Regions from separate parts of the Mesorhizobium album genome, predicted to be linked through region 2. Evidence: predicted binding sites of a transcription regulator. Region 2 holds the regulator's gene; each other region holds the start of a gene.
What was found. Region 2 encodes PhoB, which activates phosphate uptake and scavenging genes when phosphate is short. Its sites were predicted from a motif close to TGTCATNNANCTGTCAT; they were not measured.
Positions count from the first base shown of each region.

Region 1: RFN28_RS23615 (acid phosphatase) is a predicted target of PhoB. The motif match lies at 2,117-2,133, and genes of this name have one in related genera.
Region 3: RFN28_RS13300 (BtaA family protein) is a predicted target of PhoB. The motif match lies at 2,314-2,330, and genes of this name have one in related genera.

Region 1 is NZ_JAVIIW010000031.1:63,283-67,585, forward strand. It holds gene RFN28_RS23605 (MaoC family dehydratase) at 1-287, shown strand, start outside; gene RFN28_RS23610 (adenine phosphoribosyltransferase) at 538-1,083, opposite strand; gene RFN28_RS23615 (acid phosphatase) at 1,376-2,071, opposite strand; gene RFN28_RS23620 (cytochrome c1) at 2,210-3,064, opposite strand; gene RFN28_RS23625 (cytochrome b) at 3,084-4,303, opposite strand, start outside.
Region 2 is NZ_JAVIIW010000012.1:134,969-139,271, forward strand. It holds gene pstA (phosphate ABC transporter permease PstA) at 1-117, shown strand, start outside; gene pstB (phosphate ABC transporter ATP-binding protein PstB) at 114-917, shown strand; gene phoU (phosphate signaling complex protein PhoU) at 939-1,646, shown strand; gene phoB (phosphate regulon transcriptional regulator PhoB) at 1,666-2,355, shown strand; gene RFN28_RS12905 (ROK family transcriptional regulator) at 2,356-3,600, opposite strand; gene xylF (D-xylose ABC transporter substrate-binding protein) at 3,959-4,303, shown strand, end outside.
Region 3 is NZ_JAVIIW010000013.1:53,385-57,687, forward strand. It holds gene RFN28_RS13290 (serine hydrolase domain-containing protein) at 1-335, shown strand, start outside; gene RFN28_RS13295 (class I SAM-dependent methyltransferase) at 344-1,009, opposite strand; gene RFN28_RS13300 (BtaA family protein) at 1,006-2,304, opposite strand; gene RFN28_RS13305 (acyltransferase family protein) at 2,697-3,797, shown strand; gene RFN28_RS13310 (hydantoinase B/oxoprolinase family protein) at 3,824-4,303, opposite strand, start outside.

The sequences.
Region 1 (4,303 bases), on a different contig from region 2:
CCTGGATGAAATACAACCTCGCAAAGCGCATGGAGACCGAGGGCGTGCGCTGGATCGGCCCCGGCCCGCAGCCCGAATTCGGCCCTTCGCCTGGCTTTCGCAACCTGAAATGGCTGAAGCCGGTCTATGCCGGCGAGACGGTGACCTTCACGCGCACCGCGCTCGCGCACCGTCCGCTTGCCGGGCGCCCCGGCTGGAGCCTGCTCACGCTGCGCTCGGAAGGTTTTGACTCGACCGGCGACAAGGTCATCGAGTTCGACAGCGCGGTACTGGTGAAGGTGGAGTAGCGGCACCTCTCCTACTCCCCTTGTGGGGTGAGCAGCCGGTTCGCGAAGCGAATTCATCGTGCCACTGGCATGATGAAAGGCCGGCGAACGCCGGGACGCTTCGAAGCAGCGGGGACCCGGCCGGGGGTGGATCGGCCACCCGGCCCTTCGCAGGCTCAGGGCGTTCGAAGCTCGAAAAGCAAAGCAATTGGCTTTTCGTCCGCTAAAGCGGACCGCTTCTCACCCGACAAGGGGAGAAGGAAGAGGCGCCTCAATGCCCCTCGAACCCGATCAGCGTCCGCACCGGCACGCCGAGCGCTTCCAGCTTCTGCCGCCCGCCAAGGTCCGGCAGGTCGATGACGAAGCAGGCGGCGACGATGTCGGCACCGATCTGCCTGAGCAGCTTCACCGCCGCCTCAGCCGTGCCGCCGGTGGCGATCAGATCGTCCACCACAATCACCTTCTCGCCCTCTAAGACGCCGTCCTTGTGCATCTCCATCTCGTCCAGCCCGTATTCGAGGCTGTAGGCGACGCGCACGGTTTCGTAAGGCAGCTTGCCCTTCTTGCGGATCGGCACGAAGCCGGCCGAAAGCTGATGCGCCACGGCGCCGCCCAGGATGAAGCCGCGCGCCTCGATGCCGGCGATCTTGTCGACCTTCAGCCCGGCATAAGGATGCACCAGCTCGTCGATGGCGCGGCGAAAAGCGCGTGCGTCGCTCAGCAGCGTGGTGATGTCCCGAAACAGGATGCCCGGCTTCGGATAGTCAGGGATGGTGCGGATCGCGGCAAGGAGCGTGTCTTCGAGCGAGGATTTCATGAGACGGGCTCTCCGCGTGTCAGGCTGTCAGCTATCGGCTATAAAGAACGTCCGCACATCTCGGCGCGACGCAACCCGCAACGGCTACCGCGATGCAGCGCCGGAGACAAGCGCATCCGGCAAAGGATTGGCATCGCCTGCCTTGTCCCATGCCCACGCTCAGATCTCCGGCGGCCTTGCGTCTCACCGTTAGCGGCAAGGCCGTATGGAAGGCGCCGCCCGGCCCTTCGCCTTCGGCGCATGAAAAAGGGCGCCCGAAGGCGCCCTCTCGGACAGGCCTACCGAGGCTGGATCACATGCCGAGGTCGGAGCGCAGCTCAGAGCGCGCCACCTCGTATTCGGCCTTGAAATCGGGACGGCTGAGCAGGACCGCGGCGATGACGCTGCCGGAGATCTTACCCATCTCGACATCGGACGGATAGTGGATGCCGCCGACCACGCGATTGTGGGCATATTCGGCGGCGCGCGCCATGATCTCGGCGCGCTTTTCCGGCACCATGTCGGACAGAATGATGCCCATCATGGTCCCGACCGTCGCATGGCCCGACGGCCAGGAGCCGGAGTTCGACAGCTTCACGATCGGCTTGACGAGATCGCTGAGCTGGTGCGGGCGCGGGCGCTTCCAGACATCCTTGGCGGGGTCGACGACCGCGCCTTCTGTGGCGGTGACGCGATCGAAGAAGGCGGCGAACTTCGGCAGTGTCTCCTTATTGAACTTCGGTCCCATGACGTCGGCAAAGCGCCAGACGTCTTCCTCGGCATCGGCCTTGGCACGCGCCTCCATCTCGGGGGTGCGCGTCACCTGCACTTTCAGGACTTCACCCAGTTCGGCCTTTGTCTCGGCCGAATCGTTGGCAGGAGGCGGTGGCAGGATCATCGTCAGGTCGATGTCCTTGTTGGTGACGAAAGGCTGGGCGTCCTCGGCGCGGACGGTGGTGCCGGCAACGAGAACAAGCAGCAGGGCTGCAAGCGGCGCAAATCTTTTCATAGGGCGCGATCCTTTGGTGAGAGCAACGCAGGATCGCCGGTTGCGGTGACGGCCATATGACATGGGCAGCCGTTGGCGCCATCGCGAATGAAGAAGGGCGCCCGCGGCGCCCTTCGAAGCTTTGCTGCCGATTGCGGATCAGTGCGGCACGTCGGCCCACACTTTGCGCTTGGTCATGTAGACCAGCGCGCCGAACAGGAACATGAACACCAGCACGCGGAAGCCGGTCTTCTTGCGCTCCTCCAGATGCGGCTCCGCTGCCCACATCAGGAAGGCGGCAACGTCGCGGGCATACTGGTCGACCGTCTGCGGCGAGCCGTCGTCATAGGTCACCTGGCCGTCCGAGAGCGGCTTCGGCATCTTCAGCGACACGCCGGACAGGAAGTACGGATTGTAGTGCGTGCCTTCCGGGATAACCATGCCGGCCGGCGGCGTCTGGTCGTAGCCGGTGAGCAGCGAGTGGATATAGTCCGGGCCGCCCTGCGCGTATTGGGTGAAGATGTCGAAGATGAAGCGCGGGAAGCCGCGCTCGACGCCGCGCGCCTTGGCAAGCAGCGACATGTCGGGCGGAGCGGCGCCGCCATTGGCCGCGGCGGCGGCCTGGTCGTTCGGGAACGGTGCCGGGAAGTGATCCGACGGCTTGCCCGGTCGGTCGAACATGTCGCCCGCATCGTTCGGGCCGTCATGGATCGTGTAGCCGGCGGCCAGCGTCTTGATCTGCGCCTCCGAATAGCCGAGGCCTTCCAGCGTGCGGAACGCCACCAGGTTCATCGAATGGCAGGCCGAGCAGACTTCCTTGTAGACCTTCAGGCCGCGCTGCAGCTGGGCCTTGTCGTAGGTGCCGAACGGGCCGGCGAAGCTCCAGCTCATTTCCTTCGGCTCATTGATCGGGAAATGCGTCGGTGCTGCCGGGTTATGCTCTTCCGCGGCGATGGCTGCGGTGCCCGCGGCCACCAGGCCAAGCAGCGCCAGCGAGGTGAGAATCTTCTTCATGCCAAATCCCCTCAGATTCTCAGCCCTTGGTTTCCGGCGCGGCCGCCGCGCCTGCCGGATATCCGCCGGCCCGCTTGTTCTTTTCCAGCACCGCCTCGGTGATCGAGTTCGGCATGCGCCGCGGCGTCTCGATCAGGCCGAGCACCGGCATGACGACCAGGAAGAAGGCGAAGTAGAACAGCGTCGCCATCTGCGCCATGAAAACGTAAGAGCCTTCCGCCGGCTGCGACCCCAGCCATCCGAGCAGGATGGCGTCGGCCACGAACAGCCAGAAGAAGAGCTTGTACCACGGCCGGTAGACCGCCGAGCGCACCTTCGAGGTGTCGAGCCAGGGCACCAGGAACAGCATGGCGATGGCGCCGAACATGCACAGCACGCCGCCGAGCTTGGAGTTGATCGGCCCGATGTTGAAGGTGATGGCGCGCAGGATCGCGTAGAACGGCAGGAAGTACCATTCCGGAACGATATGGGCCGGCGTCTTCAGCGGGTTGGCGACCGTATAGTTGTCCGGGTGGCCGAGATAGTTCGGCAGGTAGAAGACGAAATAGGCGAAGACGAACAGGAACACCATCATGCCGAACGCGTCCTTGATGGTGGCGTAAGGCGTGAACGGAACCGTGTCGGTCTTCGACTTGACCTCGATGCCGGTCGGGTTCGACTGGCCGACGACATGCAGCGCCCAGATGTGCAGCACGACGACGCCGGCGATCATGAACGGCAGAAGGTAATGAAGTGAAAAGAAGCGGTTCAGCGTCGGGTTGTCGACGGCAAAACCGCCGAGCAGGAGCTGCTGGATCCAGTTGCCGACCAGCGGAATGGCGCTGAAGAAGCCGGTGATGACGGTGGCGCCCCAGAAGCTCATCTGTCCCCAGGGCAGCACGTAGCCCATGAAGCCGGTTGCCATCATCAAGAGATAGATGATGCAGCCGAGGATCCAGAGCAGCTCGCGCGGCGCCTTGTAGGAGCCGTAGAAGAGCCCGCGGAAGATATGGATGTAGACGGCGACGAAGAAGAAGGAAGCGCCGTTGGAATGGAGATAGCGCAAGAGCCATCCCGAATTCACGTCGCGCATGATCTTCTCGACCGAATCGAAGGCGAGATTGGTGTCGGAGGTGTAGTGCATGGCCAGCACGATGCCGGTCAGGATCTGCGCCGCCAGCATGATCGACAGGATGCCGCCGAACGTCCACATGTAGTTGAGGTTGCGCGGCACCGGATAGGCGACGAAGCTGTCATAGA
Region 2 (4,303 bases):
AGCCCCTACGAGGAATGGCAGCAACTGGCCTGGACGGGCGCACTCATAATCACCCTGACGGTTCTCGGGCTGAGCATCTTCGCCCGCAGCCTCACCGGACGCAGAGAGGACAGATGAAACCGATGTTGTCCACCGATCTGAACGTAGCCGACACCGCCGTGGAGAAGGCCAAGATCGAAGTCAAGAACCTCAACTTCTACTATGGCCAGTCGAAGGCGCTGAAGGACATCAACCTGTCATTGCCCGAACGCAGCGTCACTGCCTTCATCGGGCCGTCGGGCTGCGGGAAGTCGACACTGCTGCGCGTGCTGAACCGCATCTACGAGCTCTATCCGAAGCAAAGCGCAGAGGGCCAGGTGCTGCTTGACGGCAAGAACATCCTCGACCGGTCGCAGGACCTCAACCTGCTCAGGAGCAAGATCGGCATGGTGTTCCAGAAGCCGACGCCGTTCCCGATGTCGATCTACGAGAACATCGCCTTCGGCGTCAGGCTGTATGAGAAGATCAGCAAGGCGGAGATGGACAACCGCGTCGAGTCGGCGCTGAAGCGCGCCGCGCTCTGGAACGAGGTCAAGGACAAGCTCAACGCCAGCGGCCAGAGCCTCTCCGGCGGCCAGCAGCAGCGGCTTTGCATCGCCCGCACCGTGGCGGTGAAGCCGGAAGTCATTCTGCTCGACGAGCCGGCTTCGGCGCTCGATCCGCTGTCGACCGCCAAGATCGAGGAGCTGATCGATGAGCTGCAGGCCGACTACACGATCGTGATCGTCACCCACAACATGCAGCAGGCGGCGCGCGTGTCGCGGCAGACGGCGTTCATGTATCTCGGCGAGCTGGTCGAGTTCGACCGCACCGAGAAGATCTTCACCTCGCCTCGCGAGAAGCGCACGCAGGACTATATCACCGGCCGCTTCGGCTGAGTTCATACGAGGACATTCATCATGGCCGAACATACCGTCGCTTCCTTCGACGAGGATTTGAGGCAGATCAGCCGGCTCATCCGCGACATGGGCGATCTTGCCGGCTCCATGGTCGGCGCGTCGACCAAGGCTCTGCTCAATTCCGACAACGCGCTGGCGCAGCGCGTGGTCTCCGACGATGCCATCATGGACGCCAGGCAGCGCGAGCTCGACGACCGCGCCATCACGCTGATCGCCAAGCGCCAGCCGATGGCCGACGACCTGCGCAACGTGGTCGGCGCGATCCGCATGGCCGGCGACCTCGAACGCATCGGCGATCTCGCCAAAAACATTGCCAAGCGCGTCGGCTCCGTCGGCGTCAGCACCGCGCCGCGCGACCTTTCGCACTCCATCGATTCGATGGCGCAGCTGGTGCTGATCCAGGTCCAGGGCGTGATCGAGGAGTACACGGCGGGCGACGCCACGGCGCTCGCCAAGCTCAGGAACGACGACGAGCGCGTCGACGTGAAATACACCTCCGTCTTCCGCGAGCTCCTGACCTACATGATGGAGGATCCGCGCAACATCACGGCTTGCACGCATCTCCTGTTCTGCGCCAAGAATCTGGAACGCATCGGCGATCATGTCACCAATATCGCCGAGAACGCCTATTACGTGCTGACCGGCACCCAATTGCCCGCGAATCGTCCGAAGCAGGACGAGACGGCGATGCCGGCGCCGGCGGCCTGACAACGAAGGTGACTGCCAAATGATCGCGCCACGCATCATGGTGGTGGAGGACGAGGAGCCGCTGGGGGTGCTGCTCCGCTACAACCTCGAATCCGAGGGCTATCAGGTCGAGGTGGTGACCCGTGGCGACGAAGCCGAGATCCGCCTGCAGGAGAACGTGCCCGACCTGTTGGTGCTCGACTGGATGGTGCCGGCGGTTTCCGGCATCGAGCTTTGCCGTCGCCTCAGGATGCGGCCCGAGACCGAGCGGCTGCCGATCATCATGCTGACGGCGCGCGGCGAGGAAAGCGACCGGGTGCGCGGCCTCTCGACGGGTGCCGACGACTATCTGGTCAAGCCGTTCTCGACGCCGGAATTCATGGCCAGGGTCAAGGCGCTGCTGCGCCGCGCCAAGCCGGAGGTGCTGTCCAGCGTGCTCAAGGTCGGCGACATCGTGCTCGACCGTGAATCGCACCGCGTCTACCGCAAGAAGAGCGAGATCAGGCTCGGCCCGACCGAGTTCCGGCTGCTCGAATTCATGATGCGGCATCCCGGCCGGGTGTTCTCACGCAGCCAGCTGCTCGACAATGTCTGGGGCGAGACGATCTATATCGACGAACGCACGGTGGACGTGCATGTCGGGCGTCTGCGCAAGGCGGTCAACAACGGCCGCATGCCCGATGTCATCCGCACCATTCGCGGGGCGGGCTACGCGATCAGGGAAGACTGATCAGGCGACGTTCTTCCCGGTTGCACCGGTCCTCGCATGGACGCCCGGCGCGAAGATCTCCTGGTCGACGAAGGTGAGCGCGCGCATGGCGCAGCCTTCGCGGATGAGCGGCAATTCGTTCGGCTCGGTGTCGAAGGAGATCGACTTCGAATGCTGGCCGCCTGCGGTCTGGGCGATGGCCTCGCGCAGCGCCGGCTCTATCAGGTCGAACGCCGCGGCGCTGACGCCGACCATGGCGACCGGTGCCGGGTCGATCAGCGCGAACAGGTTGCCAAGGCCGAAGCCGAGCGCCTCGCCGGCCTTGCGGTAGGCTTCGCGCTCCGGTCCGGCGCTCTCGCGCGCCTTGGCGGCAAGAGCCCGCATGTCGGCATCGCTGACGTCGACCGGCTCGGAGTTCTCGCTCATCCCTTTGGCATTGCGCCAGATGGCGTAGTTGCCGGCATAGGCCTCGACGCAGCCGCGGCGTCCGCAGCGGCAGAGCGCGCCGCCCGGACGGTGGATCATGTGCCCGAACTCGCCTCCGGAAGAATGCGTGCCGGTGAAGAGCTCGCCCTTCAGCACCAGACCCATACCGATGCCGTGCGAGAGCAGGATGGCGATGAAATTGTCGCGATAGCGGTCGGGATCGCGCCATTGCAGCGCCACCGCCATCATGTTGCAGTCGTTCTCCATGGTGGCCGGAATACCGAATTCCTTTTCCAGAATGTCGGCGAAGGGAATATCGGTCAGCGGCGTGATCGGCGACCACAGCATGGCGCGGGCATGAGAATCGGTGATGCCCTGGATGCCCATGGCGATGCGGGCGACGCTGCCGACATCGAGGTCGGGGTCCTCCAGCCGGCGCCGGACGATTGCTGTGCATTCGCCAATCAGCTCGTCGCGCGGCATGGTCAGCGTATCGAGGCGCCGCTGTTCCTCGGCGATAACCTGGCCGGCATAGTCGATGACGGCGACGGAGAGGAAATTGAGCGACAGCACCACCGTCACCACCGCCGCCGCCTCGGGATTGAGGGCGAGGCCAACCTGCGGCCGGCCGCGCTTCAGCGAGGCGGTCTCGCTCGGCTTGCTCTCGGTCAGGATGCCTTCCTGGATCAGGTCCGAGGAGATCGCCGAAATGGTCGAGTGGCTGAGCCCGGTGGTCGCGGCGATCTCCGTCCGCGACGGCTGGCCGGCCCGGCGCACGGCCGAGAGCACCATGGCGCGGTTGCGCCGGCGCAGGTCGTCGTGGCGGATCCCGACCGACATTTTCTTCCTCCCGGTCAGCGCGGCCTCTTGATATTGCATGGGCCGTCGGCGACGCGCCAGATCGGTCCCGTCCTCGATATGACGCCGGACCGCGCTGGATTTTGCCTGGTTCAATTCCGTGCCGAAAATCGCTGCGCGCTTCCTTCCCGGAATTCCGGGATAGTGGCAGAAGCCGGTGGGGCTGTCATTATTTATTGCGGATCTCGAAAAAAAGTTCGCGGTACCTCAAAAACCATCAAAATCGCAGTTGACAGCGCTTCGGCGTTGGACCAGTATTTTTTCGAGGCTCGAAAAAAAGCCTCTATGCCGGCCTTCGGGCCAGTCTGGGTCGCGCCGCAAGTGGCGCAGGGAGGAAATCATGAAGAGATTCGCAGCCGCCATTCTGGCGGGTGTCGCCATGTCGTTGACGCTGGTGTCGGTCGCAGAGGCGAAAGACAAGGTGATCGGCGTTTCGTGGTCGAATTTCCAGGAAGAGCGCTGGAAGACCGACGAAGCGGCGATGAAGAAAGCCATCGAGGCCGCCGGCGACAAGTACATCTCCGCCGATGCGCAGTCCAATCCGGGCAAGCAGCTGACCGACGTCGAAAGCCTGATCTCGCAGGGCGCCAATGCGCTGATCATCCTGGCGCAGGACGCCTCGGCGATCGGGCCGGCGGTGCAGAAGGCGCTCGACGAAGGCATTCCGGTGGTCGGCTACGACCGC
Region 3 (4,303 bases), on a different contig from region 2:
TCGGCCAGTTCCTGCTGCAGGGCGGCGTTTGGAACGGCGCGCAGATCCTGCCAGCCGGCTTCGTCGACTGGATGCGGCAGCCGGCGCCGGCCTCGAAGGTCTACGGCAAGGGCCAGGTATGGATCGAAGGCCCGGGCGACGAGGAAAATCCTGGCGCGGGCGCCGCCGCCGGCCTGCCCAAGGATACCTATTGGATGGAGGGCCATGACGGCCAGACAGTGGCCATCATTCCATCGGAGCAACTGGTGGTGGTAAGGCTCGGTCTGACGCCCGCCAAGCTCGGTTACCGGCCGCAGACGATGGTAGCCGCGCTGCTGAAAGCCTTACATCAGTAAGGGGCGGCCTAATTTCGAGCGCCGATCACGCCCAGCCAGGCATAGCCACGATAAAGCGTCCTGAAATGGAAGGTCGCGCCGGTCCGTTCGGATTCCGATTCGAGGACGTCGCGCAGCGAAGCACGCGGCTCGACATGGAATTTCCGCAGCCAGCCGCGCAGCAATGCCCTGAACCAGCGCGGCAGGCCTTCCTGTTGGCCGAAATCGACGACATGCAGCGAGCCGCCTGGCGCAAGGGCAGCCAATGCTGCCGAGACGGTCTTTTCCCAACCGGGGATCATCGACAGCGAATAGGACACGAAGACGCGATCGAAGCGCGCGCTGCCAAACAGCGCCTTTGCGTCGAAGTCGGTGGCATCACCGCGCGCCAGGCTGACCCTCGCCGCCAGACCTTCGCGGGCCATCGCGACATTCGCGGTTTCGAGCATCTCGGCCGAGATGTCGAGACCGAAGAAGCGGGCATCCGGATAGCGGCGGGCGGCAAGCACGATGTTGCGGCCGGTGCCGCAGCCAAGCTCCAGCACGGTGCCGCCTTGCGGCACGTCGAGACCTTCGATCAGCCGGTCGCGGCCGAGCAGATAGTATTTGCGGGTCAGGTCGTAGATGTGGCGCTGCCAGCGATAGACGCCGTCCATCAGTTCGGCATGGCTGGCCGGCAGCTCAGTCGTGCTCATGCGGCGCGCTTCACATAGAGGTGGAAGCCGCCATAGATCGCCGAGCGGTCCCGGGCCGAGAATTCGCGCGAGGCCTCGCTATCATAGTGCCATTGGTCGAGCAGGGAGTTGGAGACGCGGCCCGGCAGCAGGCTGGGTTCGGCCGCAGTGCGGAAGATCACGCGGGCGCCAACCGAGGCGGTGCGGGTGATCTCGGTCCACAAATCGTTGAGCAGGTCGTCGGTCATCCAGTCCTGCGCGTCGAGCAGGACGAAGCGATCGACCGAGCCTGCATCCTTGCCAGCGAGGAATTTGATCAGGTTGGCATGGTGGATGGCAACGCGATCGATGTTGGCGCGGATCGTCTTGTAGTTGCGCTTTTCCAGATAGGCGGGAAGCGCAGCCTCGCCCGGTTCTGGATAACGGCGGGCGAAGGCCTGCCAGGCGAAATAGTTGTTCTTCAGCGGGAAGTCGCAGGCGAGCTTTTCCAGCCGCGCCCTCAAGACGCTCGCCATCGAGCCGTCGCCGGAGGTGATCAGCGAGTCGTACTGGGCCGGCGGGATGCCGAGGCCGAACAGCGAAGCCTTGCGCGAGGTTGCCCACTGCAAAAGCTTCTTGTCGAAGACCGGCGCCAGTTCCTCGTTGAAGAAGCGGCGCTGCTCGCCAATGTTCTCGGCCTTCATGATGCCGGCCGGATCGACACCGAACAGTTTTGCCACGCGATGGCCCATGGCGATAAACAGGCCGAGCAGGCCGGTCTGGTAAAAGTTGCGGTCGAAGACCGAGATGCGGCGACGGCCGCGCCAGTTCCGGCGCTCCCAGTAGTGGCGGCTCACCGGATCGAGATGCGGCGCGATGAAGCGGTCGTAGGCTTGGGAATTGTGGCTGGTATCGGCGGCGCCGAAGAAACGGAACAGGTCGCCCTGCGACGGCAGGTGGCGGACCGCTTCCAGCTTCATGCGGTTCAGCGCGATGTGAGCCGCGTTGAGGTCGACCGCGTCGATCCGGGCGGGCGTGCGGGTGAGGTAAGCCAGAATGTTGCAGCCGCCCGACGCGATCGTGACGACGCGATGCCCGGCGCTAAGCTGCATAGCCTCCATATCGACGTCCGGGTCTTCCCAGATCTGCGGATAGACAAGACCGGAAAACAGGAAGGCGAAAAGCCGCTCGGAAATGCCGTCCTTCGACAGCGCGCGGTTCTGATAGACGGCTTTTCCGACTTCCTTGCCACGGCGAAAAACGAGTTCTCCCGAAACATCCGACATGGCGAAGTGATTCCCCGTTTGCGTTGGCGCAAGCGGGTAGCGCAGCGTCATGACAGGCAGGTGACAGTCTGTTGACGTCGACTTGCCGCTAGGTAGGACGCAAAATCGCCGGGCACCTTCGCCCGAGCTCACTTAGGAATCCGGCATCAGAGTTTCATCCAGCCATCTGGAAGCCGTTGATCAGGGACTGCTCCTTCTGGCGGTTGGCGCGGCAGCTTGTGAAACTCCTATCGGCTTTGGCCGCCGCCATTCCTTCGTCGGGACTTGCCTTTGCCAATCAAATCCACTCGATATTCTTAGATTTGTTTAAAGGAAAAATAGGAAGTTTTCTGCCTATAACAACATTCCGTGCGTATTTGGGCTTTATTCGCGGATAGGGGTCGTCGCTAACTTAACTGATACATTATGGTATTATTGTTTAGCGCTAGCTACATTAGTAAATTATGATCTGGTCGCTTCAAACGTTGCGGTTTGTAGCCGCGTCGATGGTCCTGTTTCTGCATGCGGTGCAATCCGCGATGCGGATTTCCGGCGTCGGAGCAGTTCCCTACCAATACGCACTCGTGGGCTCAGCCGGCGTCGACATCTTCTTCGTCATTTCCGGTGTCATCATGGCGACGGTGGCCCCTGGCAGAACAGCCGCCGAGTTCATCCAGGCACGAGTGCTCAGGGTCGTCCCAATCTACCTGTTGTGCAGCATTCCGGCGCTGCCGATGATGGCCATCGGCCCTGGACTGTGTTGGCGCAATATACTGGCCACGCTGTTCCTGTGGCCGGCAACGGACCAGATGGCGGCGCCTGCGCTCGGCGTGGCGTGGACACTATGCTTCGAGATGCTGTTTTATGCCGCGGTTGCGCTCGTCCTGTGCGATCGGCGATGGCTATATGCCCTTGGGGCCATTTTCATCGGTGCATTTCTGCTTCGTTGGGCCGGCCCTGTTTTTCAATTTCTTGGCAACCCGATCATTCTCGAATTCATCGCTGGCGTGGCGATCGCCAGGATCGGCAAGGTTCGGTGGGGCTTTGGCATGCTGCCGTTGGGGGTTGTAGCCCTTTTCTTTACAGCCTGGTTGGAGGTTATCCCAAACGGCCATACCGGGCTCTTTCTGACCGGTGAGGAAAATCTCCAGCGCATAGCCGTTCTCGGGATCCCCGCTGTCCTTATCGTATACGGCACCATGCACTTCCGAGCTCAACAGAGCGTGTGGACCTATCTCGGCGAGGCTTCGTATTCGCTCTACCTTGTGCATCCGATTTTGATATCCGCGCTCGCGATCATGTGGGTCTTCTATCCAGTTGAGCCGAATGTGATCATCGTGGTTGCCATCCTCGTCTCGCTATTAGCGTCTTGGCGTGTTCACGAGCGGATAGAAAAGCCCATGATTGCCTGGATAAAGCGGCGAATGCCATCAGAGGCAGGCTGGGCAAATGCCACCGTCACCGCATTTCCAGGCGGCCATTTGCTTGGTGTCGAGAAGCCTGGGTCGTTCGCAAACGCATCCTCCGCCGTGGCCTGCAAAGCCGGCAAAGTGCACGACGGCTGACAGATTGCGCCGGGTCGGCGCGTCGCTCACGCCTTGCCGAACCCGCCGGGCGTCGGGGTGATGACGATGACGGCCTCGCCGGCGTCGAGCGTGGTCTGGTCACAGGCTTTCAGCACATCGACCGATCCGTCGTTGCGCCTGATCTTGGTCGAGCCTGCCTCGCCATCGCCGCCGCCGTTGAGGCCCTGGGGCGGCCGGCTGCGGTGCGAGGATAAGATGGCGCATTCCATCTTCTCCAGGAAGCGGATGGTGCGCTTGGTGCCGTCGCCGGCGTTCCACTTGCCCTTGCCGCCGGAGCCCTGGCGGATGTGGAAGTCCTCCAGCACCACGGGGAAGCGCAGTTCCAGCACTTCGGGATCGGTCAGCCGCGAGTTGGTCATATGAGTGTGGACGCCGGAGGTGCCGGCAAAGCCGCGGCCCGAATTCATCCGGCCCGCGGGCGAGCCGGAACAGATCGTCTCGTAATACTGGTATTGCTTGTTGCCGAAGGTGAGATTGTTCATCGT